3 regions of the Sulfurovum sp. TSL6 genome follow, and region 2 is predicted to be linked to each of the others. Evidence: riboswitches for the same ligand, from Rfam matches in the RefSeq annotation. Region 2 holds a riboswitch; each other region holds the start of a gene.

Evidence for each region. Region 2 has a riboswitch for cyclic di-GMP ahead of LDM93_RS07970 (bifunctional diguanylate cyclase/phosphodiesterase). Riboswitches for the same ligand answer to the same signal wherever they lie in the genome.
Region 1: it holds a riboswitch for cyclic di-GMP, as region 2 does, so the genes downstream of both, LDM93_RS03940 (hypothetical protein) here and LDM93_RS07970 (bifunctional diguanylate cyclase/phosphodiesterase) in region 2, are expected to answer to the same signal.
Region 3: it holds a riboswitch for cyclic di-GMP, as region 2 does, so the genes downstream of both, LDM93_RS03920 (DUF4382 domain-containing protein) here and LDM93_RS07970 (bifunctional diguanylate cyclase/phosphodiesterase) in region 2, are expected to answer to the same signal.

What each region holds. Positions count from the first base shown of each region.
Region 1 is NZ_BPFJ01000001.1:796,087-806,655, forward strand. It holds gene LDM93_RS03935 (cytochrome c family protein) at 201-2,618, shown strand; gene LDM93_RS03940 (hypothetical protein) at 2,900-3,337, opposite strand; cyclic di-GMP riboswitch class I at 3,501-3,580, opposite strand; gene LDM93_RS03945 (hypothetical protein) at 3,846-4,313, shown strand; gene LDM93_RS03950 (EAL domain-containing protein) at 4,575-7,184, shown strand; gene galU (UTP--glucose-1-phosphate uridylyltransferase GalU) at 7,228-8,061, opposite strand; gene LDM93_RS03960 (sugar phosphorylase) at 8,054-9,796, opposite strand; gene LDM93_RS03965 (glycosyl transferase) at 9,790-10,569, opposite strand, start outside.
Region 2 is NZ_BPFJ01000002.1:592,681-603,249, forward strand. It holds gene LDM93_RS07940 (OmpP1/FadL family transporter) at 1-249, opposite strand, end outside; gene nfo (deoxyribonuclease IV) at 282-1,175, opposite strand; gene LDM93_RS07950 (hypothetical protein) at 1,185-1,673, opposite strand; tRNA gene LDM93_RS07955 (tRNA-Glu) at 1,763-1,837, shown strand; tRNA gene LDM93_RS07960 (tRNA-Glu) at 1,868-1,942, shown strand; gene LDM93_RS07965 (hypothetical protein) at 2,017-2,313, shown strand; gene LDM93_RS07970 (bifunctional diguanylate cyclase/phosphodiesterase) at 2,353-4,293, opposite strand; cyclic di-GMP riboswitch class I at 4,335-4,432, opposite strand; tRNA gene LDM93_RS07975 (tRNA-Ala) at 4,622-4,697, opposite strand; gene LDM93_RS07980 (peptidylprolyl isomerase) at 4,760-5,041, opposite strand; gene dnaG (DNA primase) at 5,112-6,770, opposite strand; gene LDM93_RS07990 (lipopolysaccharide assembly protein LapB) at 6,881-7,924, shown strand; gene rnhA (ribonuclease HI) at 7,884-8,327, shown strand; gene rnc (ribonuclease III) at 8,337-9,008, shown strand; gene aroC (chorismate synthase) at 9,005-10,084, shown strand; gene LDM93_RS08010 (hypothetical protein) at 10,084-10,569, shown strand, end outside.
Region 3 is NZ_BPFJ01000001.1:784,173-794,741, reverse strand. It holds gene LDM93_RS03930 (DNA polymerase IV) at 1-7, shown strand, start outside; gene LDM93_RS03925 (EAL domain-containing protein) at 48-2,333, shown strand; cyclic di-GMP riboswitch class I at 2,423-2,500, shown strand; cyclic di-GMP riboswitch class I at 2,571-2,648, shown strand; gene LDM93_RS03920 (DUF4382 domain-containing protein) at 2,718-3,587, shown strand; gene LDM93_RS03915 (tetratricopeptide repeat protein) at 3,699-4,283, opposite strand; gene LDM93_RS03910 (valine--tRNA ligase) at 4,283-6,916, opposite strand; gene LDM93_RS03905 (LOG family protein) at 6,985-7,857, opposite strand; gene LDM93_RS03900 (6-phosphofructokinase) at 7,957-8,928, shown strand; gene LDM93_RS03895 (SdiA-regulated domain-containing protein) at 8,925-9,650, shown strand; gene LDM93_RS03890 (DUF2238 domain-containing protein) at 9,679-10,278, opposite strand; gene LDM93_RS03885 (DUF2905 domain-containing protein) at 10,325-10,549, opposite strand.

The sequences.
Region 1 (10,569 bases), on a different contig from region 2:
TTTTTCCAATGTTTTTCAAAAATATAAAATAAATAATTTTTATTTATAAGTTAAATATTATTTAACACTTACTTAACACTTATATTCTAGAATTAAAATGGATTGTTTTATAACAATCCATAGGGGGGATATTAGTATTCTAATATCAATTAGGTTTGACACTTGGTGTCTTGAACATAATTAGACTAAAAGGAAGAAGAATGAAGTTAAATACTAAAGCATTAATGCTTTTGTTAACTGTGGGAGTCGTTTTTTCATTAAGCGGATGTGGTGATGGTAGCAGCACATCTACAGTAACAACAGTTACAGACAGTGATCCTGCTCCAGGCGAGTTAGGCTATCAGATAGTTACAGATCAAAATATCACCTATGTCGACTACACCGGAGGTACACGTGTATCACCGCTATCTGCTGCAGCAGCTGAATATCATACTGGCATAAAATACGGAAATACACTCTTTGACAGTGCCGATAATAAATGTATGAACTGTCATAATGAACTCTATGACACATGGAAAGGTTCTATGCATGGAAAATCGTGGACAGATCCGATATTCCAATCTAAGTTCCAGGATTTCTTACGTACACACTTAGCAAAAATTGGTGAGGTAAAAGATATAGAATACCAGCAAAAAGACATTATTAATGGTACTTCTGTAGGAACTAACAACATGTTTAGTGGTGCAGCACAAACATGTATCAAATGTCATGCTCCAGGTGCTTACTATGCAGGTGATGTAAGAGTAACAGTAACTGATGTAGGAAGTGCACTAGACCTTAACAATACAGAGTTAAAAGGTCTAAAGGCATTACATGAACCAGCAGTACAGGATCCAAATGGAGAGATCGCAGTTATTGCTGCAAATCCTCAAACAGATAGAGTATATAAAGCAACATTCCAGATCGGACATGAAGCCAATCGTGAAGGTATTAACTGTGCGTTCTGTCATAGCATAGAGACGCCTAGACTAATGAAAGAATATGGTATGGATAACGGTATTTATACTTTAGCTAAAGATATGCGTGTAGGCCCTCATGGACCTATCAAGCAAGAAGCAGGAACTGATCTAACATATCATGATGATGCTACTCATGCTAATATGAATAAATTCTTTAGACTTTGGGGACCTGAAAAATATGCTGACTACAATGCAACACCAAAAGGTGTGAATTACTTGGCTGATGCAGGTGAATTTGATGAAGGTAAAACCGTTGATGGTCGTTATACAATGACAAGTAAAGATATCAATGGAACAAATGGCAAAGTACACTTTACTGGTGGACCGTTCTACGGACCATATGGTGTCACAGGTACTAACAATGAAAACGAAACAGATCAGACAGATAGAAAAGCACAGATCAATCCACATTATGAAGTGGAATTAAACAACCACTTTGGAGAAAGCGGTAAAGGCTTATGTCTTTCATGTCATCAACGTTCTGCAGGGGCAGCAGTACCAGGCGGTGAAGATGGTGAAGGTCACTTTATGGAACTTTGTTCAACACAAATGGCTGTGACTACAGGTACTGATGTAGCTTCCAGTGACACATTAAGTTCACCGAAATGTCAAAAATGTCATATGGAAAGAATAGAAGGTACAGTACTACACCAATGGGCACGTCCAGATAAGTTATGGACACTCGCAGATAATCCTAATCTAACTGCTCACTTTGATCCTACGGATCCAGAAAGTCATGGTGATGAAAACCCTGTAGCTGCTGGTTGGTTAAACTCACATGCATTCTTAGGTGCAAGTAAAACAGGTCAAAAAACAAGTGTTACTGCTAAGATCCAAAGTGGATTTGAAGCGAAAGTAAATGAATCAGTGTCAAATGATGGTAACGCATTAACAGTGACTACTGCACTAACAAATAAGACTGCACACATGTTCCCAGGTGCACACCCTATGCGTCGTGTATTAACACGTTTGATCGTGACATCTGACCAAGGTATAGTTCCTATTAGTACTAGTACTGGTGACTCTTCCTTTGATTATATTGAAAATAATGTACAACCATTAGCTGGTAAAGTACTTCACTCAAGTGCATTAACTCCAGTTCCAGTTGCCAATAATGGAAGCGAAAATTTAGACTTCCCTGGAAAAGTAACAGACTTGAATGGCTCAGAAGTAAGTGGGCAGAAATTTGATGGTACAAAATACACTATTACGGGTGTAGATGCAACAGTAAGCTTCGACACGCAATCTACAGATAACAGTGGAGTAACAACAGGTACTGTAACAAATGCAGCGATAGTCGTAGATAGTAATAACTCTACGTTTACTCGTATTTATGGACATGAAACAGGTAAAAGGTATGATGCAAATGGTAAGCCAAGTAAGAACACTAGCGATACCTTTATTGTACGTCCTGGATTTGACTCATGGATGGTTGAAAAAGATAACCGCCTAAGTCCTAATGAAACAGAAACATATACACTGACTTACGATATCACAGGTAAAACGAATGTGAAAGTAGAATATAGAGTATACTACATGCAAAAAGGTGCTAATGGTAAATTCGTCGTTGATCCGGCTACTGGTTTCCTAGACCAAGCTAAGAGTGATGCGAAGAAACTATTGGTTACAGAAGTATATAGATATCCAGAATCACCTTAGGTAAACTTCTTGATTCCACCCCAGTTGAGGGTGGAATAACACTACTCTTCTTTTACATGCTTTTATAACTACTTACAAATATTATCTATAAAACTACATACAAAAGCTAGTTTTTCATACTCATTTTTTACAATTTTGTGCCTAAATTTGAAATAAAAATAGTAGAAAATGATTATATAGTGGATGAGTCTAATGTAAACTTTGAAAGGTATACTGTCAAAAGATGTAATTAAGTGTATAGAGCATTATCTAAGCAACATAATGAGTGTTTACTCATTATGCTAAGGAATAAAAAAAGCCAAGACAGCACCAACAGTTATAAACAAATACGCACCTATAGACCATAATTCAATGGTAGTAGGTACTTCCTGCACACCAAGAAAATTACTGATGGACATACCGCCATAGAAATAAAATAAAAAATAGCTAATCACGAACCCCAAAGTATAAGGTATAAAGACAATCCCTAGAAGTAAAGAAACCTCTGCATATTTCTTAAAAAGATCAGTCAATTCATTTTTTAGAGTAAACTTAGGGCCTAATTTTTGACTTTTGACACGGTTTTTCAAAAATGTTTTCTTTGGTTTAGAGAAAGGGTCATGAGAAACAGTTTCTTCTTTCGTATCCTCTATAAGTTGTTCTTGATTATCTTTTGATACTTGTGTAAGCGCATCCCAGTCTAAATTTTCTTCTTCTATAGTCTCTTCTCTTACGTACATGATGATCCTTTACTGTAGGTATTGCATCTTTAAAAACTCTGTTTAAGTGTCATACACTATATGATATGGGTTCGTTTTTATTAGAACAAAATAATTTAAATTAAATAAGATTTATGCATAAAAGAGTAAAGTAGAACATATACATAAAATACAAGTATTCGTATGTAGCAACCTGGCAATCTTAATCTACTAAGACCCATAGCTTTCCGTCCCTGCTTCACAACAAGTTTGGCTCAATCAATAATATTTAAAAATAACTTTCGTAATTGATTATATTGGATATATAATTAAATAAATCTTACACTCTATTCAATAAGCAGAGGCATTTGCAAAACAAATAATTATATTTATCCTTTATTATTTTTGGCCATTTTTAATGATCTTTTACTATGAATACCAAGCCAATAGACTTCATATCTACACGTGTCATTATTATTTTTTAGAAAAATAGACATCTATTTGTCTTCTTTAAAATATATTGTATAATATTAAGAAGGAAGGAAGGTGTATGATAGAGATGTTGAGAAAAATATTTGGTAAAAAAAAGGAAAAAACCGAAGTCCAAAATCCCCCAGGAAGAACCTTCAATAGAGTTCTAACAGGAAGATATTTTGGCTGTGAAGATGTAAATGCAGATGAAGAGACTATTGCCAAAGCAAAGCAGGACAAGATAGACCAGATAAAAGAACTGGAACTGATACCTATGTTTATAAGATACTCTTACGATAGAAAAAGAGGAGATGGCATTGACAGTGAAGAAGATCATCCTACATCTGCTCATGTTGCATTCCAAAAAGAGGTGTTTGCTGAAAACTGGAACATGGTGCATGTGACGGAAATTTCATTCACAGTATATTATTCAGACTTTGATGAATTTGAAAAAATGGCAGGGGTAAGTCTCAATGATGACTTTAAAGATCTCACCTCTACTATGTTCAATGGAAAAGACAGAAGAAAAGAAGAAAGAGAAGCATAACAAGTTCTTAGAGAAATTTACATCTTTAGTATGTTTACCTTAACTATGACACTTTTCTTTCGAGTCATCTCTTATATTTTATACGAATGCTTCTATTAAGAATTACTAAACATCTCATAACACTTCAGTTCAATTACATTAAAGTTAAGAATAAACTATTATAATCTATAATAATAAATTTAAGAGGTCTGATTAACAAATACATATACTTAGCTGGATAACATGTTTAGAAAAATATTAGTTTTATTAGTTTTATCTGTAGTGACATCATATCCCGCCGTTACACTTACAGATAAAAAAGAACAATATGACCACTTTACACTCTACTATTATTATGATCACAGCAATACACTTGATATTAACACTATTGAAAAGATAGATTTTACCAAGGTGATACCAAGTCAATTTTCTCAAGGTTATTATACGGGGACAGCATGGATAAAACTACATGTAACAAATCATAGTGATAATGAAGATTATGTACTTTATTTTACAGAGCCTTTTTGGTCAACATTAGATCTGTATACAAAAAATAATGATGCATGGGATATACAGAAAAATGGTCTCAATGTAAGGCTTCAAGAAAGAAGTATTCAAAATTACAATCCAGCCTATAAACTACATATCTCACCAAACGAAAGTGCGACATATTATATAAAAGGCAAGACAGATTCGGGACATATTGGGGAATTTAAGATCTTGACTGAAGAAGAGTTTTTTAGACCCAACCGTATTGATATTACAGATATCTATATTATCTATGCTGGTATATTATTCATTATAGTCTTATTCAGTATGTATAATTTAATCATCATTAAAAATCGTATCTTCGCATATTACATTGCATATATACTCTCTTTTATTGTATTTATAGCTATGAAAAGTGGTTTTTACTTAGAGCTTGGTTTTTCTGGTTGGAGTGAAGGGCTGCATGTTGTTGGCACTATTGTAGTATTGTTCCTGGTTCTGTTCTCAGGTCGTTTTTTAGAGTTGCAAAAACGCATGCCAATGATCGATAAGCTTTTTAAGATATCAGCAGCAGTTTTTTTACTTTTTGCACTGCTTATATCACAAGATATCCCCTATGCATGTTTAATGTTTAACATTTATTCATCATTGTTCTTTACTCTTCTTCTTGTTATCGCAGTCAAAGCCTGGTATCAAGGTCTTATAGGTGCCAGATACTATCTTATTGCACTTATCATTTATATGCCTGCTATGGGTATGATGACTTTAACCTTTAATGGTGTCTTAGACAATACAGACATAAACAGATACGCTTTTCTTGCAGGTTCATTTATTGAGATCATCTTCTTTACACTTATCTTGAGCAACAAGTACAGTGAACTGAATCTCAAGAAGATACAAAAACAAAAGCTACTTTTAAAAGCAAAAAAGAGCAATCAAAAGTTTTTGGAAACTAAGATTCTACAAAAAACAAATGATCTTCTTACGATAAATCAACAATTATTAAAGAAAACAAAAGAGCTTGAGATCACTAAAGAGCAGTTAACCAAAGATATTCTTGATCGTACAGAAACTGAAAAAGAAGTAGAAAAACAAAAAAATATTTTGCATCACCAAGCTAATCATGATTCACTTACAGGACTTCCTAACCGTGCACTATTTAACACTCGTTTGAAACAAGGGATTACAAAGGCAAAAAAGAAAGAGAGAGGATTGGCACTATTTTTTATCGACTTGGATAAATTTAAAGAGATCAATGATTCATTGGGTCATGACGTAGGAGATAGAGTTTTAAAAGTAATAACAGAAATACTTAAGAGTTCTATACGTAAAGAAGACACGCTTGCCCGTTTAGCCGGAGATGAATTTACCATTATCATGGAAGATGTCATCTATTCAGAAGATGCATCTAAATTAGGACATGCTATTCTCAATATGTTTTCAGAACCCATACATGTTAATCAGCATGTATTATATATTACAAGCAGTATCGGTATTAGTCTTTATCCCCAAGATGCAGACAATGAAAAAGATCTTTTAAAGTATGCTGATACGGCTATGTATAGGGCAAAAGAAAGCGGACGCAACAACTTTCAGTTCTATAGACCAGAAATGACAAAACATGCACTGGAACAAATGCATATGAAAACCAGTTTACGTCAAGCTATTGATAATGAAGAATTTATCATTCACTATCAACCACAGATCGACATAAATACCGATAAATTGGTCGGGATTGAGGCACTATTACGATGGCAGCACCCAACAAAAGGTTTGCTGATACCTAAAAAATTTATTTCTATGGCAGAAGAGACTGGTATGATACTTGAAATTGATGACTGGGTGATGCATACCGCTATGAAACAGGTTTCCAAATGGCATAATGACGGATTAGACCCTGGTAAACTTGCATTAAATATTTCAATGAGACAATTAGAGTCCACTCATTTCATTCATAGAATTCAAAATACTATGGATACTTACGGTTTTAAACCAGAGTGGCTGGAATTTGAAATTACAGAAGGTCATATGATGAAGAATGCTATGGAAATCATTAATAAACTGAAACAGCTCAATAAGCTGGGTATCAATATTTCCATCGATGATTTTGGAACAGGATACTCTTCATTGTCTCTTTTAAAACGTCTACCCATCAACAGACTCAAGATCGATAAATCATTTATTGAAAACATACCTGAAGATGAAGAGGATATTGCTATTATCAAATCGATCATAGCACTTGCAAAGAGTCTCAATCTTAAGGTCATTGCCGAAGGTGTAGAAACGATAGAACAGATCAATTTTTTAAAAAGTAAAAAGTGTAAGTACGTCCAGGGACACTACTATTTTTACCCTATGTCGGCAGATGAACTTCAAGAAATACTTTTAAACAAAAATGCATAGCAGGATCTATTGGCATTCTTACATTTCTCTACACTAAAAATGTTTACTCTGATTCTTTTTTCATCTTATCATAAAAATAGTTTGTTGCTTCAACAAAACCATCAACACTTCCACAGTCAAAGCGTTTCCCTTTAAACTTATAGGCTAAAACCATACCTTTTTTGGCATGATTCATCAAAGCATCAGTAATTTGTAGTTCTCCATTTTTACCAGGTTTGGTTTCTTCTATGGTTCTAAAAATATCAGGGGTAAGAATGTATCGTCCTATAATCGCTAGATTCGAAGGTGCATCTTCAGGGTCTGGTTTTTCTACCATATCTGATATCATAAAAACATCATCTTGGATCTCTTTTCCTTCGATCACTCCATATTTGTAGGTCTCTTCTTTAGGCACTTCTTGAATGGCAACTACACAACATTTATATTTGTCATAGATCTTTACCAACTGGGCTAAAACATTATCCCCCTCTTCATTCACACAAAGATCATCTGCCAGAATCACACCAAAAGGCTCATTACCGATCAAAGGCTCACCTTTTAAAATGGCATGACCGAGTCCCAACATCTCTGTTTGTCTGGTAAATGTAAAGGTACATTTATCCATCATCTCTCGCGTACTCTTCAGTAATGCTTCTTTGGAACTTCCTTTAATTTGATGCTCTAGCTCATAAGAGATATCAAAATGTTCTACCAAAGCCCTTTTACCACGTCCAGTAATGATCGCCATAACATCCATGCCAGCATCACTGGCTTCTTCTACCCCATACTGTATCAGAGGTTTGGTCAAGATGGGAAGCATCTCTTTTGGTGTTGCTTTGGTTGCGGGCAAAAAGCGTGTGCCATATCCAGCAGCTGGGAATAAACATTTTTTAATCATTTTTCTTTTCTCCTTCTTTTAATGGTTTTAACCACAATATCTCATAGGGTTGCATGATAAATATTCCTTCTTTTATCTGTCGATGTGAAATAATATCCATAAATACATCTTCTTTATAGGGTGACAAATCCACTTCAATTTCTGTTTTTTGGAAATTGTGTAGAGCGATAAGAAATTCATTACTCTCTTTACCATAATGTTTTATAGCAAAAACCTCTTTACCCAGTGATAAAAATTCAAACTTGGCAAAAGGGTCAAAACAAGGTTCATGAATACGTATCGAAATGAGTTGTTTATAACGTTTTAACAAATTATTACGTAGACTTCCTTCTTCACTCAGCTCCTCTATGATGTTGTCAAAATTTAATCTTTCACGATTGATGGCTCGATTTCGTCTCGTTTTTCTCACTGCTTCATGATAATTTCGAGATCCGACAAGTGAGTGAAAATAGATACCTGGAACCCCAGGCATGGCTAATACAACAGCTTGGGAAAGTATCATACGTTTAAGTCGCAATGTATCATCCTCATCAGGGTGGGTTAAAATATCTATATAGCTACAGTTTAACTCATAAGGAGATTTCTCCTCCTCACCCACACTTCGATATGAGACTAAACCACCATGTGCGTTGCAAGAGTTCACTAAGAAGTTCAACTCATCCTTATCAAGAATATTACTCACTGCCCGTACTCCGATACCATCATGACTGGCTGTAAAATTAAAGAAACAGACCCTGTCACTCGGAAGAGTTAAGCTCTTAGCCCATGCTGTCAATTTAGTGGTGTCTCCCGATAAAACAGAAAATGCCAAGAGTGGCGGAAGGGCAAAGTTATAAACCATATGTGCTTCGTCAGTCCCATTACCAAAATAGGAGATATTTTCATCATGTGGCACATTGGTCTCAGTAATGATAATGATCTCAGGAGCCACAGCATGGATCACCTCACGCATAAGTTGTATCAGTTCATGGGTCTGTGGCAGATGCACACAGTTTGTGCCTATCTCTTTCCAGATAAAGGCAATTGCATCAAGTCTTACAAGCGATGCACCTTTTTCTATATAAAAAAGCAGTACATCCAACACTTTGAGCAAGACCTTATAGTTCGCATAATTTAAATCCACTTGATCAGCACTGAATGTTGTCCAAATATGACGGATACTTCCTTCATCATCATTGAACTCAGTGAGTAAGGGGGTCGTCCGTGGTCGTACTACAGCCGATAGATCGAGCGAAGGATCAAGTTCGGTGAAAAAGTTATAATATTCAGGATCATTGGCCAAATACTTTTCAAACCAATGGCTCAGTTGACTCATGTGGTTAATGACACCATCAAACATAAGACGGTGATTTTGATTCAGTGCTTTAATATCTTTCCATGAACCTTTTAAAGGGCAGACGCCTTTATAATCTACAATGGAAAAACCATCATCACTCGAATAAGGGTAAAATGGCAAAATATGTACACTGTTAATGCAGTCTTGGGCATACTCATTTAAAAATCTCTTAAGCGTAGCTAATGCCGTTTCTCCTTCATGAAAGATCTGGTCACCGTAGGTAATCAGTATCACATCTTTTTCAGTCATCACATAGGGTTTGCTTTCAACCTTTTCCTGATACTCCTTGATCATTGCACATACGGCATCATATGCCAAAGAGGCATCCTCTTTGCTGTAGATACTTTCAAGATAATATTTAATAAGGTCCAATCTTTCTTTACTATCTCTTTCTAACATGAGCCATTATCCTTATTGACAGCTTCTTTAAATAGATCTGATATCTCTGGCAATACAGAACGTATACTTGTCCATGCTGAAAGGGAAGGAACCCCCAGTGGATCTGCAAGAAAACTTTCACACGCCTCTTTGAGTGCATTATCAAAAGTTTCAACGGCATCTATCTCTTTTTTTCTATCAAAATTCAAAGCATTAAATTTAGCTACTGCATCATAGCGGGAAATGGCTCTTCGACTCTCATGAAAAAATGAGCTTCGCAGTGTGGTCAGTGACTCTTTAGAAAATGTCACCCCACTCTGTGTCATGACCCTGAAAATAGTTTGTGCAATATCAATGGCCATCTTTGCTACTCCACCTTCAAGCTCCTGGGCAGGGTTTTCTCCTAAGAGTTCTTGGTGTTTATGCTCATAACTCTCCATGATCTCTGTTTGACAAATACGTCGCACAGAAGTTTTATCATAGACTTCACTCAGCGTTGATACCTCTAAGCCCCAGGTAGGTGAAATACGAATCCCCCGCGCAAGTGTACGGGTAAAGGCAAATTCTCCTGAAAGTGCATACCTGAAACTGTCCATATAGTTTAAATAGGCACTCTCTCCATAGGTACTTTTAAGTGCTTTGATCAGCGGAGTGTAAAAGAGCCTTGTGACACGTCCATGCAGCTTGTCTGTCACACGTGAGTAGTAGCCTTTGTTAAATTCAAAATCCAGTGCCGGGTGAATGATCGGGTAAAAAAGCCGAGCAGGAACTTCACGACTGTAGTTTACAATGTC
Region 2 (10,569 bases):
ATATTCAGGTGCACTGCTAAAGACATTTGATGGGAGATGTGCTAAAGTGATGCCACCCTCTACATAACTTTTACCTTCATCTATAAAAACCATATTTGCAGGGTTATAATATGCTGTATCAGCACCTGTCGTATGCGCTACATAAGCGGCTCCCAGTGCCATCGAGTTCAGTGATTGCTCCGGTATCTTGTATCCTCCCGCCATGACAACCGAACTTGCTATTGCACTGAGTGCCAACCCTTTTATCATTCTCCCCATCCTTTTTCCCCTCTATTTCAAATTTAATCTTCCATTAAAGCATACAGTGCACTGATCTCCTGTGCCCAGATCGACTCATCAATGGTTTCCAAGACAAGTGGTATATCATCCATACGCGAGTCATTCATAATGAAGTTAAAAGCGTCCCATCCGATCTCTCCCTGGCCTAGTGAATCATGTCGGTCAACTCTTGAACCTAACTTTGGTTTAGAGTCATTAATATGCATTCCCATCAAGTACTCTCTTCCTACTACTTTATCAAAACTGTTCCATGTTTCATCATAGGTTTCCCTGGTACGGATATCATATCCTGCCGTAAACATATGACAGGTATCAATACACACACCTACCCTGCTTTTATCTTCTACCTTATCTATGATATGTGCCAAATGCTCAAATTTATAACCAAGGTTAGATCCCTGTCCTGCTGTATTTTCTATGACCAGTTTGACATTGGAATCCTGTGTAGCTTCTATGGCTCTATTCAGTGAATCTGCTATAACATCCAAACATCCCAATTCGGCCTGCATAAGCTTATCCATATATTCTGGGTCTTTTTTAGGGATCTTTGTCAAATGAGAACCAGGGTGAAAGTTAAGTCTGTCAAGCCCTAAAATGCGACAACGTTCTAACTCATCTATAAAGGCGTCTCTTGATTTCTCAAGCTTTTCTACCTCAGGGTGTCCCAGATTTATGAGGTAAGAGTCATGCGGTAAAATGTGTTTTGGTAAGATACCGGATTTTTCAAGATTTTCATGAAATGCGTCTATTGTTTTTGTTTCTAAAGGTTTTGCTACCCACTGTCTTTGATTTTTCGTAAAAAGTGCAAATGCTTTAGCCCCTATAGCCATAGCATTAAGTGGCGCATTATCTACACCTCCGCTTGCACTTACATGTGCTCCGACAAATTTTGTCATTTTCTAACCTTAGTATTGTTTTTTGACTTGTATAAGTATAGAGTTGATTGTATCATGGAAAATAATCTGCTTGTTTAAAACCGTGTACTCGATATTATATTTGTCTTTTTTTATAATTCTTTGTGTAAACCCGTCACCCATTTTTTCTAACCCAGTACTAGAAAATATCGGTCTCCCTCTAAATATATTTTCCAGTATACTCTCTGGGTACAGTCCACTTAAGACTTCTTTGTTGAAAGCACTTTTACCCATACATTCTAACACACTCATGCACACTGAGGTCTCAGATATTTCTAGAGAGATGAGTGCCTGTCCACTACCGTAAATCTCTATTTTCATCTCTTCTTCATTCTCATAAATGAACCCCATATCTGCATACTTGAAGGTAGGTGTTTTAAACAGGATGTATGCAGAATTTTGTTTCACATACTCTTTAGAGGCGCATGCACTCAAAAGAAAACCCATTATAAAAATCAAAACAGTTCTTTTAAAATTCATCTTTTTTTCCTTATTTTAGCCAAATTATACAGTATCTTAAGAGATTTTTAAGCACCCTATCTATATAATGCCATCCACAAGTTACAGATGGCCCCATCGTCTAGCGGTTAGGATCCATGGTTTTCATCCATGTTACAGGAGTTCGAGTCTCCTTGGGGTCACCATTTATAACTTGTAACCTTTTCAATATTTGTGGCCCCATCGTCTAGCGGTTAGGATCCATGGTTTTCATCCATGTTACAGGAGTTCGAGTCTCCTTGGGGTCACCAATTACTTCATTTATTTACCACAAAATTTATTTTATAAAAACTCTGATATAATACTAATAAAAATGGACCTTTAAATGTTTCGTCTACTTATTATCACTACACTATTGATATTACCTCTACAAAGTATCGCCTCTGTCTCTTATACTGTCCGTATTGCGGCATATCATAATGTTGATTCCCTGAAACAAGAGTTAAAAAAACTCCCTCCTGCACTGAGAAGAACCGTTGAAGTAGAAAAAAAAGGGGACCTACATATTGCTTCTTCTATCCAGACAGAAGACAAAACAACACTACAAAGACTTTTACCCTCTTACCAAAAAACCTTTCCTGATGCCTTTATATTCAAAGTATTAAAAAACAGAGGAAAATAGAACGAAAGTCAAAAAAGAACTCCCTAAAATCATACGCTACTATTTTGAGTTGGATAAAGAAAAAGCATATGTTGCTTCTTTGAAATAGTCAGAGGATTTTAGCTCCTCTGTATGTTCAGCTTCCAAGAAGCGTTTTTCAAATGCATCATCTTGCAAAGGTCCTGAAAAATAATAACCCTGTAAAATATCGCATTTTTGATCAACAATAAACTTGCGCTGTTCCTCATTCTCAATCCCTTCTGCAACAATTTTTAAATTGAGGTTTTTAGCTATAGTAAAGATCGTTTCAATGAAACATTTGTCTTCATTATCTTCAAGATGATGTAATTCAGAGATGAAAGACTTGTCTATCTTGATTTCATTGATAGGCAACTGTCGAAGATAACTTAAAGAGGAATATCCTGTTCCAAAATCATCCATTGAAAAACGAATACCGTAATTTTGAAGGATCCTCATGTTTTCGATCAGTTTTGTTATATCATCCGCAACGGAAGTCTCTGTAATTTCAAAGACTATTTTTGATCGTTGTTCCTTTGTAAGATAGATGTCACAAAGCTGTTTCACATCGTGAATAAAATTATAATGAAAAAGTTGTCGCATACTGACGTTAATAGACATCTGTTGTAACGCAATACCCTTCTCTTCCCACTTTTTAAATGTGAGAAAAGCTTCTTCTAATATATAATATCCCAACTCTATAATGAATCCCGTTTTTTCAGAGATCGGTATAAATTCAGTAGGACTGACCTCTCCTAATGTTTCGTTGTCCCAACGTGAAAGGACTTCGCAACCGATTATTTCATTCTCAGGATTATACTGTGGCTGGTAGGTCAATGATATTTCGTTATTTTGAAGTGAGAAATGTAATAAACGTTCTATTTCAAGTTTCCATTCGACATCTTTTGAAAGTGTATCATTGAAGAAGATAATGCCGTTTCTTCCTTTTCCTTTAGCCTCATACATGGCGATATCTGCTTCTTTGATGAAGGTGCTGGCTTCCATTTTGGGATCACTGATAATACTCACACCGATACTGGCACTAATATATAAAGAGTGCTCTTCTATATGGTAGCTTTCTCTGATCAATGCCAGTAACTTCTCCGCAAACTGTGATGCATGATGAAAACACTCTTTCTCCGTAGCATAGGAAGTACTGAGAATACAAAACTCATCTCCGCCAAGACGGGATACAAAATTTTGATGCTCTTTACAAAGAGTGAGCATACGCTTGGCTACTTGACAGAGTAACACATCCCCAATATCATGGCCTAAAGTATCATTAATGGTCTTAAAATGATCAAGATCGATCAATATCAAATAGATATGTTTATGGTCCTGTTTTTGGCTTTTCATAGCATCATTGAGAAGTTCGATAAAATAGCGTCTATTTCCAAGTAAAGTTAAAGGGTCATGATAGGCCTGGTACTGACTTTTGATCAGATAATTAAAAGTATTGTGTGCAGCATATAACAAAACACCACTTAGAACAATCGTAAAAAAAGCCAATAGATAGCTGTAGAACTCACCGACCAAGATAAAATACATAGTCAAAGGCAGCATAAGTGTGCCCAAAGTAAACACAGCCAGCTTTTTCTGTGAAGCCAAAATGGTTGCAGAGACAACAGCGCAACCCAATTGGGTTGCAATGGCCACATAATGTAACTCTATATCACTGCGTGATGTATATATCAGGAACATCACTGTCCAAATAGAGAAATAGCTAAATAAAAAATACCTCAGTTGCCCAAGCCACTTTTCTTTTTGCTGTATATTAAGATCATTATCAGCAAAGGTTCTATGTAATCGATATCCCCAAAAAGAGAGTAACACTACAAGAGAAAACCATAAAAATTCAGGAAGCAAAGAAGAAGAATAGAGCCATCCTATATAAAGATACCCCATTCCAGTGCCGGCAAATAATGTAATCACTACAAGTATCTGTTTCTGCATAAAATCATAGAAGTTCATATTGTCGAGCATGTCATACCTTAAAATAGTTCTTAAGAAAATAGTTGTACTGTTTGTGTGACCTGGCGATCTTTTATTGACTGTATATATAGTATATCCAAGACCCATGGCTTTCTGGCCCCGTCTCACGACAGGTGTAGCATTTTACGAAAAGTATCTTGCATTATAAATCATTTATATTAAATAAATATGTATAATTTTAAAAAATAATTAATTATATTTAAATATGTTACTTTTGTAGTGTTAAAAACGATACAACCAATAATTATAGAATCTATTTTAGCATATTTATCTATGTTCTCTATGTTCTAAAAGTGTCATGAATGATTTAAACGAAGTTTGGTGGAGCATAACGGGATCGAACCGATGACCTCTTCGCTGCCAGCGAAGCGCTCTCCCAGCTGAGCTAATGCCCCATTGATGTGAAAAATAAGATTCTAGCACAAGATAGATATAATTTACCTATCTTGTAGACTTTTTATGAACGTTCTGTTATTTCAAGCAGATGGTAACCAAATTGTGTTTTCACTGGACCATGCACGACACCTACCTCATCGTTGAACACCACTTTATCGAACTCCGGTACCATTTGACCTTGGCCAAATCTTCCCAGTTCTCCTCCTCTTGCTCCTGATGGACAAGTAGAGTTCTGCTTCGCTGCTTCTTCAAAGCTGATCTCACCTGCATTGATCTTTTCTTTGAGTTCCTTACAGAGTGCTTCATCGTTTACCAATATGTGTCTTGCTGATGCTGTTGCCATTGTACTTTCCTTACTGTTGATTTAATCTGCAACGTTTATATACTATTTTTCCTTGATGTCAAGTAAAAAATCATATCCCTGCTTCAAAAGCAACCAATTCGCCCTTTTTCAATCTGGGTATGATATCTGTTCTAATCTTACGTATGAGAAAACTCTTTTTTTCAAACGGTATCTGTTGTGAACTTGCGATACTTTTTAACTTCAGATCATAATGTTTTATGAGAAAATTACGCAGTACACTGTTGAGTTCTTCTTCATTCATGACTTCCAGACTGTCATCTACACTGATCCCTACCAAACCAGGATGTTCGGTCTCTCCATTGATGAGTGCTGTAAATAGTTCTGCATAACCACCCAACATATTGATATCCATCACACTGAGAACATTATCGATAAGATTAGGATTTTCAATGAGGGTCTTCAGTATGCTTAATTGTGCTACATCATCTCTTTTTTGCGTAAAACTTTCTCTGGCTCTGGCGACATTGGTCTCTTTACCAAAAAGGGAAGGGGCTACACCCACCAATGTCGCTGCCATAGGAATGTATGCATCTTTGATGATCTGGCTGAGCGTCTCAAGATACTGTTTCACGGCGCCAAAAGCGGCTTCTTTGGCTCTAGGATCATTTAAATTATATAGTGAAACGATCATCTCCAGCACAAAAGGGATCAACGGTTTAGCTTCACGAAGCAACTTCGCTACGGTTTCACTCTGGCCTTTGGCTATAAGGTCTGCAGGGTCTTGTCCATCAGGAAAGAGTACAACCCCGCCATCAAAACCTCCCACTGACAACATCTGAGCCGCTTTCAGTGCTGCTGATATACCTGCTTTGTCACCGTCATAGGCCAAGATCACTTTTGGATCTCCTTTACGCAGCAGAGGCAAATGTTCCGGTGTCAGTGCCGTTCCCATCCCTGCGACCGCTTCTTTAAAGCCTGCCTGATGGAACATCACGACATCCAAATACCCTTCACAAACAATGATCTTTTTGTTCTTATAGATGCTCTCTTTTGCCAAGTGATACCCATAAAGGAGTCTCGACTTATTAAACAGTTTTGTTTGGGGAGAATTGATGTACTTTGCAGGATGGTTCGTAATGGTCCTGCCGCCAAAACCTACCAAAGAACCGCTTGTAGAATAGATAGGAAAAGTGATCCTTTCCACCAAACGTGCATAATAGCCATTACCACTTTCATTTTGTGCGATGATCCCTGCTTCTGCTGCCTTGGGCAAAGGGAGTAAAGCCCTTTGCAGAAACTGCATCACTTCTTGTCCGCTTGGCACATAGCCTATCTCAAACGTTTCGATGGAATTTTGGGATATGCCTCTGTCAAGGAGATACTTCATCGCTGTTTCATTATGATTAAGATTTTTCACATACCACTGACCTACGGCCTCAAGTACACGTTTTGCATCAGAATAATCCGAACTTCCTTTGGTATAGGTCAACGAAAAGTTATTCATAGAAGCAAGCTTTTCTATCGCTTCAGGGTAGGAAAGTTTTTCTAACTCCATCACAAATTTAATGCTGTCTCCCCCTACGCCACAACCAAAACAGTGATATATCTGTTTACTTGGACTGACAACAAAAGAAGGGGTTTTTTCTCCATGAAAAGGACAGTTCGCTTTGTAGTTTGCTCCGGCTTTACGTAACTCTATAAAGCTACCTATCACATCTACAATGTCAATACTGTTTTTTAAAGATTCTATCGAGGCATTATCTATCATTCTAAAATTATATCTAATTAGATATAATTTAAGGACGTAAACAGAGTAAAGCGCATGTAACAGGTTATTTTAACCTTTTCCCCATTGCTTTGTATCTTTTAAGGATTATTTTGGAACATATATTACCTGCGTATAATGACCCTCTTTTCAGCATTATGCTTATTGTTGTGATCTCTCTTATCATTGCACTCGTTACCTATGGATGGGGACTGCATAAGCAGCAAAAAGAAGAAGGGAACCTACTTAAGTTCTTAGAAAAATTTGACACTGCCGAATGTGCTTTGGAAACAGCGGACATGCCTTTCGAACCTCATATGCTTAAACCACTTACCATTCTGGCAAAAGCATTTGAAAATGCCGGAGAGTACCACAAAGCCATTAGTATTTATCTGTTCCTTATTAAAAATATTACCCATGACCCAGGGAAAATAGAGCTGATGGAACGTCTGGGGAGCACCTATCTTCATGCAGGATTTCTGGAACGATCCCAGTCCATTTACACAGAAGTTTTACGCAAGAAACCTCGTAATGTCCAAGCCCTTTATGAACTGGGGATCGTATATGAGATCATGCAAAAATATGATAAAGCCAAAGAGGTCTTAGGGCCTCTGAATATGTTAGGAGAAGAGACAAGGTCACTTGAAAAATTCCTGGATTTTTCAGAACTCCTTGCAAATAAAACCTTATCCATACCTGATAAAGTACAGAAACTCAAACAGATATTAAAAGAAGAACCAAGTCTCTATAGACACATCATCAAAGCGCTTTTACAGCTTGATACCAAAAGTGCCTGGGAGAGCATTGATCCTGAACGTATCAAAGAGCTTCTTGACATCCTTTGGTTCTTACCGAATTCACAACTCGATTTGGATATAATCACGTCAAATAAACAGTTGCAAACACTTTACTATGCGAAAGGTTATCTGCAAGAACCTGCAACCCAAAGTGGTATTTTTAGTATAGATATGTTAGCAACAGCAAAACAAAATGGCTTTGAAGAGGGAGATTTGGTTTTCTCTTATCTCTGTCAAAAATGTAAACAGAGTTTCCCTGTTTCTTTCAAACGCTGTCCAAATTGTATGGCGATAAATTCTGTTAAAGTTGAGGAAAAAATTGCAAAATCAAGTCCGAAAACAGATTACTCTTTACTCTGATGGTTCTAGTCTGGGAAATCCTGGCCCTGGTGGCTATGGAGGCATCTTGGAATTTAAGGGGGCCCGTAAAGAGTACTTTGGCGGAGATTCCCATACCACCAACAACCGAATGGAACTTCGAGGGGTGATAGAGGGGCTAAAGCTTCTTAAAGAACCTTGTGATGTAGAGATCATCTCTGACAGTTCTTATGTGGTCAAAGCCATCAATGAATGGTTAGAAGGCTGGGTGCGCAAGAACTTTTCCAAGGTAAAGAATGTAGACTTATGGAAAGAGTATATTGAAGTATCGAGTCCTCACAATGTACGTGGCACATGGGTCAGAGGACACAATGGTCATCCGGAAAATGAACGTTGCGATGAACTGGCCCGTAACGAAGCAGAAAGAATAAAATTAACACTATAGGAGAAATTTATGAATGATTACAGTCAACTGGAAGCACGACTGAACTATACATTTAAAAACAAGCAATTGATTATTGAGGCTTTGACACATAAAAGTTACAAAAAGCCTTACAATAATGAGCGGCTTGAATTTTTGGGAGATGCCGTACTGGACCTCATTGTAGGAGAGTATCTTTTCAGCAAGTTCCCCAATTCAAATGAAGGGATACTTTCAAAGATCCGTGCTTCACTTGTCAATGAAAGCGGTTTTACACTTTTAGCAAGGAAACTGGACCTTGGTTCCTATATCTACCTTTCATTGGCAGAAGAGAACAACAATGGTCGCAACAAACCCTCATTACTTTCTAATGCCTTTGAAGCGATCATCGGGGCTATTTACCTTGAAGCCGGTTTAACTACGGCCAAAGAGATATCTATCAAACTCTTAGAAGAGTGTCATCCAAAAATAGACCTTGACTCTCTCTCAAAAGATTACAAAACTGCTTTACAGGAACTCACACAGGCAACCCACGGAGTCACACCCAACTATACGCTTTTGGACTCTTCGGGTCCAGACCATAAAAAAGAGTTTGTCATTGCAGTGACACTCGATGACAAGACCATTGCGACAGCAAAAGGTAAAAGTAAAAAAGAGGCACAACAAAAAGCAGCCGAACTTGCATTAAAGGAATTAAAAGCATGAATACCTTTGGAAAAAAACTCACCCTCACGACGTTTGGCGAATCTCACGGTAAGGCCCTTGGCTGCATACTTGACGGTGTACCTGCCGGGCTGAAGATAGATGAGGCATTTATACAAAGTGAACTGGACAGAAGAAAACCCGGTAAATCCAAATTGGAGACAGGGCGTAAAGAAGCAGATAAAGTGGATATCCTTTCTGGTACATTTGAAGGTGTGAGTACAGGTACCCCTATCGCTATGATCATCTTCAACACCAATCAAAAATCCAAAGATTATGAGAATGTCAAAGACCTCTTCCGTCCCGGACATGCAGACTTTACCTACTTTCACAAATATGGGTTAAGAGATTACCGTGGCGGTGGAAGAAGTTCGGCCAGAGAAACTGCTGCACGTGTGGCAGGCGGTGCCATCGCGAAACTGATGCTTAAAGAGTTGGGTGTTTCTATACAGAGCGGTCTCTGTGAAGTCGATGGTATCAAAGGATCTGTACAGGATTTTGAATATGCAAAAAGTTCCAAGATGTACGCCCTTGACCCTGCACAAGAAGCGGCACAGGAAGCTGCGATCCTCGCAGCGAAAGAGAACCATGACTCTGTAGGCGGTGTGGTACTTACGACTGCCACAGGTGTACCCATAGGACTGGGTGAGCCACTCTACTACAAACTCGATGCCATACTTGCAGAAGCCATGATGGGTATCAATGCAGCCAAAGCAGTAGAGATAGGAGATGGTGTTGCCAGTACCCACCTAAAAGGGAGTGAGAATAATGACGAAATTACCTTGGACGGTTTTACTTCCAACCACTCAGGCGGTATGCTCGGAGGTATCTCCAATGGGGATACGATCGTTGTGAAGACACACTTCAAACCGACACCCTCTATCTTTCAAGAGCAACAGACCATCACAACGCATGATGAAGAGGTCAAATGTAACCTCAAAGGAAGACATGACCCTTGTGTGGCTATTAGAGGTGCTGTGGTATGTGAAGCCATGATGGCACTGACACTCGCTGATATGACCCTGTTGAATATGGGCAAAAAGATGGACCACCTCACTGCTATTTACAAAGAGTATTAATGGGCCGGAAAAAATTAGGTTTTGGATTACTTGTACTGATCATTGTTACCGTACTCTATTATTTTAATCATACGGAAAACGTTCAAAACCTAAACACATTACAAAAAGCTCTCAATCTGCAGCTCACGGATATACAAACAAATGGATTTACCGTCTCGGACAGACAGATTAAAAAAGATACTGAACACTTTGTGATCCAAATCAATGATCCCCAAAAAGCTGCTCTGTTTTTAGCTCAAAAGGGGATTCGGCTTACTGTTGAAGAAACAAAAGAGCTCAAAGGTATACAGATAGGTACTGATGTGACATACTTAAAAGATATGATCGCTTTGGAAGTATATCCGCTTACCCTGCCAACCTATTTATCTACAGCCTTCACTACTGAAAATGACAAAAAAGTCTTAGCACAGCTCAAAGATATGATCAAGAAAAAAATATTCCTTATGCATGTCGATATCGTCCATAGTACTACTACCTTCAAAGGG
Region 3 (10,569 bases), on a different contig from region 2:
ACTTTAAAATATATTCAACTTATTAGGGTTTCATGCTACAATGTTGTATGAATTTAAAAAGATTATTCTCGAACATAAAAGAGCTTCAAACGGTTGATGACTCTGTAGTCAATTCATTGTATACACTTTCGACGAGAGCACTGTTAGTTGTTGTTCTATTAGCTATTTTAATCATTGTAGCTTTATACCCAATACTTGATGGCAGTATTCTAGTGTGGTCACTGATCTTGATGATCTTAACAGGATATAGACTTTATTCTGCTTATAGTTTTAAACAAAATCCTAAAAAATACTCCATGGCATTATGGTATAAAAAATTTGTCGTTGATGCAATATTGACTGCACTTGTTTTTTCAACATTAGGTTTTATTTTTATACATCAGGTAGATCACTATTATCAACTTTATATTGTTGCGGTACTTTTAGGATTGTCTTTAGGTTCTACAGTTTCTTTATCGGCAGATGCACGACTCAATATCATGTATTCAACTATTCTTTTATTGCCTCTTATTTTTTCTATGGCATTGCTTCATGATACGCCTTTGCATATCATACTTACCATTTCACTGATCTTGTATTTTCTTGCACAAGTGACCAACATCTATAATATGTATCAACAAAAAAATGCTTTTAATATGTTGCAATCGGAACATATGCTTTTAAATAGTTTATTTAAAAATGCACCTCTTGGTATCTTTACCTATAATAAAGATTTAAAGGTACTAGAGTGTAATGAACAATTAAAGACATTATTTGAGCATGAAAAAGAGAAGATCACAGGAATGGATCTTCGTATGCTTCCAGACAGACGTATATTAAAAGTATTAAAAAATGCAATTAGTGAGGGTACACAATCTTATGAAGGTCCATATGTATCCCTCAATAATAAGCCATTTTGGATAGATGCAAAAGTTTTTTCTTTTAGTGATTCAGATAATAATGTTTTGGGTGGCGTAGGTATGATAGAGGATAAAACGAAAGAACATACCGCCTTAACAGAGCTTGAATATTTGGTGCAACATGATGTACTTACCGGTTTGTTCAATCGTAGAGGTTTTAGGAACTATATGGAGAAACTTGTAACGAGTGTAAAACATAAAACATATTTTTCAATACTTTTTTATCTTGATCTTAATCAGTTTAAAAGCATTAATGACTCTTTGGGGCATCAAGTGGGAGATGATGTACTTCTTGCTGTATCTAAACGTTTGACCGATAACTTAGGAAAAGATTGTATGGTCAGCAGATTGGGTGGAGATGAATTTATCATTATTATTCCACATGTATCAGAAGATAAAAACATGGCTCATAAAGAAGCTGAAGAGTTTTCTAGAGAGATACAGGATCTTTTCTTAGAACCCTTTATCATCAAAGAGATGCATTTACATATTAAATCAAGTATAGGTATCGTTATTATGAAACCTGCTTATACGAATATCGTAGAGATCATAAGACATGCAGATCTTTCAATGTATCAAGCAAAGAATGATAATGGACATGTTGCATATTATGATTCTTCTTTAGACAAACAACAAAAAGAGCTATTTATGCTTCAGCATGACCTGGTATATGCAGTCAAAAATAATCAGTTGGGTCTTTTTTATCAACCCGTAGTTTCCATAGATGAAGATGTAGTGTGCTCTGCTGAGGCACTTGTACGTTGGGATCATCCGACAAGAGGAGCCCTGTCACCGCAGGATTTTATACCATTGGCTATTAAAGCAGGTTTGATCTCACAGATTACATGGTGGGTTCTTGATAATGTATGCCAGCATATAGCTCAATGGAAAAAAGAGAATAGCTGGAACCTGGAGTATGTTTCGATCAATGTGAATGCACAGCAATTTGTAGAAAATAATTTTGCTAGGGAATTCCTTAACAAGTTAAGAAAATATGGACTAGAGACTCATGACATCATGATAGAGATCACAGAACGATCACTGATTGATAATTTTGATAATACAGAGGATGTCATTAATGAGTTACGTAGGCAAGGAGTAAGATGTGCCATTGATGATTTTGGTACAGGCTACTCTTCTTTATCTTATCTAAAGAAGCTTTCTTTCCATACATTGAAAATAGATAAGGAATTTATAAAAAATATAGAATTCAACCCTAGTGAAGTACATCTTGTTTCAAGTATATTGGACATAGGAAGACAATTCAACTATAACATCATTATAGAAGGTATTGAAAACGAACAGCAACTAGAGCTGCTTAGAGGGCTAGATCCAAAACTTAGGTATCAAGGATATCATTTTTCCAAAGCTGTAGATGTAGAAGAGTTTGAGAAACAGTTTTTACAAAATGTTACTGAAGTTCCAATATTATAAAATATTATGCAAGTTTGGATCATTCAAGATGTATCTAATTCATAATGATATATAATACCTACGTTATAGTAAAGAGACTTTTTAAATATAATTTGTTGTGCCAAACCTGTTGTGAAGCAGGGACGGAAAGCTATGGGTCTTAACTCTAAGATCGCCAGGTTGCCAAATACCAATACTAAAAGTATTATTTTGCTTTTACAACTTGTTCTGCCTGCAAATTCTATTTAATTCAAAATTATTTTGTTGTGCCAAACCTGTTGTGAAGCAGGGACGGAAAGCTATGGGTCTTCATTTTAAGATCGCCAGGCTGCCAAAATAAATTCATATTTCTTTTGCGCAACATCCAATATATAAAAAAGGGTATTTATGAAAAAATTTCATAATATGATAGCTATTGTGTTAGCTTTTACACTAATCACACTCATCACAGGCTGTGGAGGCGGTTCTTCTACTCCAACGGGTACTTTATCACTCAGTATCACTGATGCGCAACCTCAGTTGGATAAAGAAAACGATGTAAATGTAACAGAAGTGAATATTGCTGTTATTGGTATTGAATACAATTATGAGGGAAATTGGATCACTGCTGAAGATTTCGAGCCTCAGACATTCAACCTATTTGAACTTCATGATGGTAAATCACTTCATTTGGGAAATATGATTCTGCCGGCAGGTCACTATCAGGAGATTCGCTTTAAATTGGCTGCCCCTACAAAAGAGTCAGAAGTTAAAAGTAATCCAGATTGTAATATAACATGGTCTGATGGATCATCTGCGCCATTATTTGTTCCTAGTGGAGGACAAAGCGGTTATAAAGGTAAAGGTGCATTTGATATCACGGCTGATGCAAAAATCGAAGTGACTGCAGATTTCGATATATATAAATCAATTGTTCCGACAGGAAGTGGAAAATATAATTTAAAACCAGTGATTAGATTGGTGGTCACTGAACTTTCAGGTATGATTAGGGGAACAGTTCTTGATTTTTCAGACCATAATAATTTGAGGGTTTTTGCTTACAAAGAAGGTGATTGGAATGATGAATTAGATCCTTTCCCGAATGCTGTAAGCTCAGACGATGTCAATATTAGTGATGGTAACTTTACGTTGGCATACCTTGGTGAAGGAAACTATACTCTTATTACGGCAGACTACCTAGCAGGTGGTATATATAATGAATTTTTCTATGAAAAACATAATGTTGAAGTCTTGAAAGGACAAACAACATTGGTTGATATCAATACTTCAAACTAAAATGTATTGAATATATTCCAGACTGCATACAAAGTATGTGTCTGGAGTAAAAAGAGATAAATAATCTAATCTCTTTTTATATGCTGCTTAGAACAATTCTCTACAAGTATTTTAAAAAACGATCTGCCCGTCTTGCTGCATACGTTTGATAATACCTTTTGCCATCTCATGGCCTTGATAGGCAGCTTTTCTACACCACTCTATGGCTTTCTCTTTATCCTCTTCGCAACCTAACCCCATGTCATATAATGCGCCCAGGTTAAACTGTGCTTTGGCATTGCCTGCCTGAGCTGCTTTAGAGAAGAGTATGAATGCCTTTTTGTAATCCTGGTGTACACCACGACCCTCTTTGTACATGGCACCAAGGTTATTAAAGGCATCTATGTTGCCTCTTTTGGCTGCTTCTTCGTACCAGAAGGCTGCTTCTGATTCATTTTTCTCACACCCTTCACCGTTTTCTAGCATCAATGCCACTTCAAACTGTGCCAAAGGTACTTCTCTGGTTGCAGATTCTAGATAGTAGTCAAAGGCTTTTTTAGTATCTTGGTTGACACCATAGCCTCTAAAATATAGAAAACCTAGATAGTAATAAGATACAGGGTCATTTTGTTTTTCTAGAGCAGTATAGAGCTCAAGGGCCTTATCGTATTCTTTTGCGAGTAATGCGTTGTACGCTTCTTGTGCTAGAGGAGTCATTATACACCAAACCCTGCAAGTTCTGCACTCACTTTTTCTATCTTGCTTTGCGCATCTTCAAGTGCTTGCTTATTTGTGGCAAGTACTTCTGCTGGTGCATTGGCAACAAACTTTTCATTATTGAGCATACCACTTAATTTTTGTATCTCTTTTTCTAGCTTCTCTTTTTGTTTAGTCAGTTTGTTGATGATAGGTGTCATATCTATCTCACCCGTTGGCAGATACACTTCTAAATTATCAGAAACATCCGTAATGGAGTCTGCTACTTTTGCATCCACAAACTCAATATTTTCCACTTTAGCCAATTTCTGTATGAATGGACGAGCCATCTCTGTATCGATATTTACATCTAGTTTGATGTAGGCTTTTTCTATCTTGCTATTACCCATATCGATGACTACTTTAGCACGTCTCAGAGCAGTGATAGACTCTTCGATGATCGCAAACATGTTTTCAGCTTCTACGTCTCTTGTTATCTCTTTAGGGAAGTTCATGACCATTAATGAATCACCACCTTCTAGTGTAGTACCTGAGAGTTTGTGGTAAAGATGATCAGAGATAAACGGCATGAACGGAGAAACCATTTTAAGTGTCTCTTTGAAGATCGCACCAAGCTCTACGATGCTTTCTCTGTCGGCTTTAGAGTATTCGATACCCCAATCACAAAACTCATTCCATACAAAGTTGTAGAGTGTTTTTGCAGACTCATCAAATTTATAAGACTCAATTGAGGTACGAATCTTCTCTACCGCAAGACTCAAACGGCTTTGCATATAGCGCCCAAGCAGTGTTTTAACTTCTATATCTTTGAGTTCTGGAAAAGTATCTACATTGAGTTGCAAGTAGTTTGTTGCATTGTAAAGTTTGTTCGTAAAGTTTCTAAACTGCTCTAGATTTTTAGCACCCAGTTTTATGTCACGACCCTGTACAGCCAGGTATGCCAAAGTAAATCTGATAATATCTGCTGAATGTTCTTCCACCATATCAAGTGGATCGATCACATTGCCTTTTGACTTTGACATCTTCGCACCGTGTTCATCTCTTACAAGCGCATGCATATAGATGTCTTCAAATGGTAGTTTCCCTGTAAAATGTTCACCCATCATCATCATTCTTGCTACCCAGAAGAACATGATGTCAAAACCTGTAATGAGCAGTGAATTAGGGTAAAAATCTTCCATGTCAGTTTCATTATAGAGTTCTGTAAGCTTACCGTTATTTCCCCAACCTAAAGGTGACATTGCCCATAAGGCTGAAGAGAACCATGTATCGAGTACGTCAGGGTCTTGTGTTATTTTCTTTGATGCACATTTTGGACATGTTTCAGGTTCATCTTCCCTGTCTGCCCATTGATGGCCACAGTCATCACAGGTAAATACCGGTATACGGTGTCCCCACCATAGTTGACGAGAGATACACCAAGGACGAAGTTCATCCATCCATGCTGTATAAGAGTTTATCCAGTGGGCAGGGTGGAAGTTGTTGTGTTTTTTAGTCTCTTTGATAGAATTTTCAGCTATTTTTTCACTCAAGAACCACTGTTGAGAGATAAAAGGTTCAACGATATTCTTACATCTGTAACAGTGTCCTACTTGATGAATATGCTCTTCTATTTTCACGATATGTCCGGCATCTTCAAGTGCTTTTACGATCACTGGACGCGCTTCTAGACGCTCTAAACCAGCAAAATCACCACAGTAGTCATTTAATATCCCTTTTTCATCAAAGACCTTGATGAACTCTAAGTTATGTCTTTTCCCTACCGCATAGTCATTTTGGTCATGTGCAGGTGTCACTTTAACCACACCTGTTCCAAACTCCATATCTACATATTCATCCGTAATAACCTTGATCTTTCTATCCGTCAGTGGTAAAAGAACCTCTTTACCAACGATGTCTGTATAACGATCATCATCAGGGTGTACCATGATCGCGGTATCACCGAAGTATGTCTCAGGTCTAGTAGTCGCTACTTCAAGCTCTCCTGAACCATCAGCAAATTTATAGATCATCGTGTAGAATTTGCCATTGACCTCTTCGTGTTCTACTTCAATGTCAGACAATGCACCATCATGGGTACACCAGTTGACCATATAATTATTTTGAGTGATGTGACCTTCATTGTAAAGTGAGACAAATGCTTCTTTGACGGCTTCTTTAAGCCCCTCATCCATGGTAAAACGCTCACGTTTCCATGCAGGTGTGACTCCCAGCTTTCTCATCTGGTGTACGATGTTGCCGCCACTTGTCTCTTTTTGCAACCATGCACGCTCTAAGAATTTCTCTCTTCCTATCTCTTCTTTTGTCGTACCTTCGGCTAAAAGCTGCTTTTCTACAATGTTCTGAGTAGCAATACCTGCATGGTCAGTACCAGGTTGCCAAAGTGTTTTAAACCCATCCATACGCTTATAACGTGTAATGATATCTTGGAGTGTAAATGTAAGTGCATGACCGATATGCAGAGACCCTGTAACATTTGGAGGAGGCATCATAATAGAAAAGTTTTTCCCTTCCTCCTGGATACGCTTATTTCCATCTATTTCAAAGTACCCACGCTCTTCACAGAGTTTATAGTAATTATCTTCTACTTCTTTTGGGTTATATGTTGCTTTTTTTTCAGTTGATTCGCTCATCAGACTATCCTACATGATAATATTGTCGCGATTATAGCGTAATGGTGCTTTTTCTTTTATGGCAGGGCTTAAAAGAGTGGAGTTTTGTTCTTTTTGTGCCATTGTATAATGGCATCCCATGCTTCCTCTGCATTATCTACATACGATAATATATCTAGATCATGAGACGCTATGGCATCCTCTTCTTGTAAAAAATCAAAATCAATCATACGGTTCCAGTACTCTTTTCCAAGCAGAATGACGGGTATAGGGTGACTTTTTTTTGTTTGTATCAGTGTTAATACTTCAAAGAGTTCATCAAGGGTACCAAAACCTCCTGGAAAGATGACCAGCGCCTTGGCGCGTTGCATAAAATGGAGTTTACGTACGGCAAAATATCGAAACTGGAAACAGAGTTCAGGTGTAATGTATGGGTTAGGGAATTGTTCATGTGAGAGGTCTATATTGAGACCGATAGATTTGGAACCCACATCAGAAGCACCGCGGTTTGCTGCTTCCATAATACCAGGACCACCTCCTGTCATTAAGGTGACATGCATATCTTCAGGGCTTTTACCGCTTTTCCCTACCAGTTGACCAAATTTACGTGCTTCGTCATAGTAATGACTCTTTCTTACTATACTTTCCGCTTTTTTAAGTGCAATAAGAAGTGCTTCTGAATGAGGAGAAGCCTCCAACTCCTTTTCGATCTTTTTCAATTCTTTTATAGCAATATCAAATTCAACAATACGGGCACTACCAAAAACCACAATTGTATGGTCCACACCCTGTTTTTGCATTTTTACCTCTGCTTTGAGATAATCAAGCTGAAGTCTTACTCCTCTGGCCTCATCAGAATAGATAAAATTTTTATCTTCCTCTGCAATTTCATAAGATGGATCATTGACGATGGTTTTGATCTGTTTTAACGTGTCAGAATAATTATTGGACTTTTTTTTCATACTGGTACCTCTATGGATATTATACATATTTTTTGAATGAATTCCTTTGAATACATTTTAATGTTATAATTTTTTATATGAATGTACAAAGGCTAAACCATGAAAAATATAGCGATACTCTGTTCAGGTGGTGATGTTTCAGGAATGAATGCTGCACTCAAGCGTTTTGTTGAATACAGCATTGGGAAAGGACTTACACCGTATTTTGTAAATAATGGTTTTGAAGGTTTGATAGACAACAACATCTATAAGGCAGGTTACCGTGATGTTGCAGGTATCATTTCACGTGGTGGGACAAAGATACGCTCTTCTCGTTCAAAACGTTTTATGGAGCAGTCTTATCGTAAACAGGCACTTGATAACCTCAAGGCACATAATATAGGTTATTTGGTCGTTTTGGGTGGTGATGGTTCCTTTAAAGGGATGCAGGCACTGAGTGACGAGAGTGAAGGGTTAAGCTTTGCCGGTATTCCTGCTACGATCGACAATGATATTGCTGGAACAGAGTACTGTCTTGGTGTAGATACAGCACTTAATGTCATTAAGTATGCCATAGACTCTATCAGAGATACTGCATCATCCTTTAGCCGTGCATTTGTCATAGAAGCGATGGGAAGAGAGTGTGGCTATCTGGCACTTGTCTCAGCACTGACCTCTGGGGCAGAGATGTGCTTAATACCGGAAATACCCTATGAACTAAACGATTATAAATCATGTTTTAAAAAACAGATACAAGAGGGCAGAGAGTATTTTATCGCAGTGGTCTCTGAAGCTATGAAAAATTCAGAAGATGTTGCACAGTGGTTTGAAGAAGAGATAGGTATAGAATCCCGTATTACAGTACTGGGTCACATGCAACGTGGGGGAAATCCTACAGTGTATGACCGTCTTATGGCTTTTGATTTTGTGACCCAGGCTATAGATGGTTTGCTTGAAGGCAATAAAAGCTCCGTGATCTGTTACAATAAAAGTGGATTTAATCATAAAGATATTGAAGATGTTGCTTTTAAAAAATACGAAATAAACGCTGAATTATTGAAGCTTGGAATGGAGTTCGGGTGCCATATATGAAATATTATGTATGGCTTCCTTTTGTATTATGGGTTAGTGCCTGTGCTGATCCCAAAGGAAAGGTGATCGCAAAGATCCCAGAAGCTTCAGGGGTAAGTTATTGTACCAGTGATGATACACTTGTTGTCGCCAATGATGAAGGGGCTTACTATAAGATCCACCGAAAAGGAAAGATACTTCAAAAAATAAAGCTGGGGAAGTATGATCTTGAAGGTATTGTATGTGAAGAGTCACAGATGATTTTTGCTCTTGAAAATAAAGGGTTGTTAATGGTTGACACTCTGACAGGTGAAAAGAAGGAAATTCCTTTGGATACCATCTATCATGGGAAAAAGTTACCGCTGTTTAACAAAAAATCGGGAATAGAAGGCATTGCAAAAGTAGGCAATAGAGTCTATCTAGCCAAACAATCCAAGAAGAAAAAGAAATCTTTCATTGCTGTAGTCAGATTGATGCCTTATCCTTCAAGGATCATTGATGTGATTGAACATCATGTTGCTGACACTGCAGGACTTACTTTTTATGATGGATATCTTTATATGGTGAGTGATAAAGAAGATCTTTTGATCAAGTATGATCTTCAAAAGAAGAAAATTGTACAAAAAGTTAAATTGGAGAAGGGTGCCTGGGAAGGTATAGCCTTTGATGCGAAAGATAATGTGTATCTTGCAGATGATGACGGACGCATTGTAAAATACAAGAAAAAGAGATTAGGCTTATAACCTACTACAGCTCTTTCATAGATAGCTTTTATCCTCTTTTTAATAGCCATAAATGCTTATAGCTTTGATAAAAAAGTATATTGATCAAAGCACCTGTCATGGCAAGAGCAGAGTCTTTGTGCGCATCCCATATATCTCCCTGTGTGCCTAAAAAAGCCATCCCGAGTTCAGGGTGCAATATAACCACTGCAAGCCATTCAAGCAGTTCATAGAGTGTGGAGATAGAAAGAATCATCGTAAAGGTAAAGAGTAAAGCAGTTTTAACCGTAGTTGTACTAGGAGCAATCATCTCAAACAGTACCCTAAAGAGAAGTAATCCAAACAGAAAATGTACCAAGCGGTCAAAATGATTTCTCTCAAAGCCAAAAAACTGTGTGATGGTGTTAAAGTGCACCATCTCTGAATAGGTATAGTGCGATCCTAAAGAGTGCAGGCTGGAAAATATGAGAAGAAAAATCATGCTTAAAAGTGTAAATTGATGCTTGGTATCCATCCAGATAATAAAAGGAACACAAATGAATATCAATACATTTTCAATAAGCCAATCAGCGGGATATTTGGGATTGATCGCCATAATGACCCAAATAACCAGATATATTGTATAGATTAACTTGTGTGATTTTGGCATATCCTCTCCTTTTTCCTTTAGTATTATAACACCATATTGGAAGTTCTTATCTAAAGAACCTACCAAAGAGATAAAACAGAAGTGATAAAATAACACTGATCAAGATAGACGTTGTGATCGGGAAATAAAAAGAGAAGTTTTCTTTTTTGAAGGAGATATCACCGGGGAGTTTTCCAAGATTGAATGGAAGTTTGTCACTAAAGAGTAACACAGTACCTATGATGATGACCACAAAACCTATAATGATAAGACTTTTCCCAATATCTGTCATGATGATCTGCTCCTTACTTT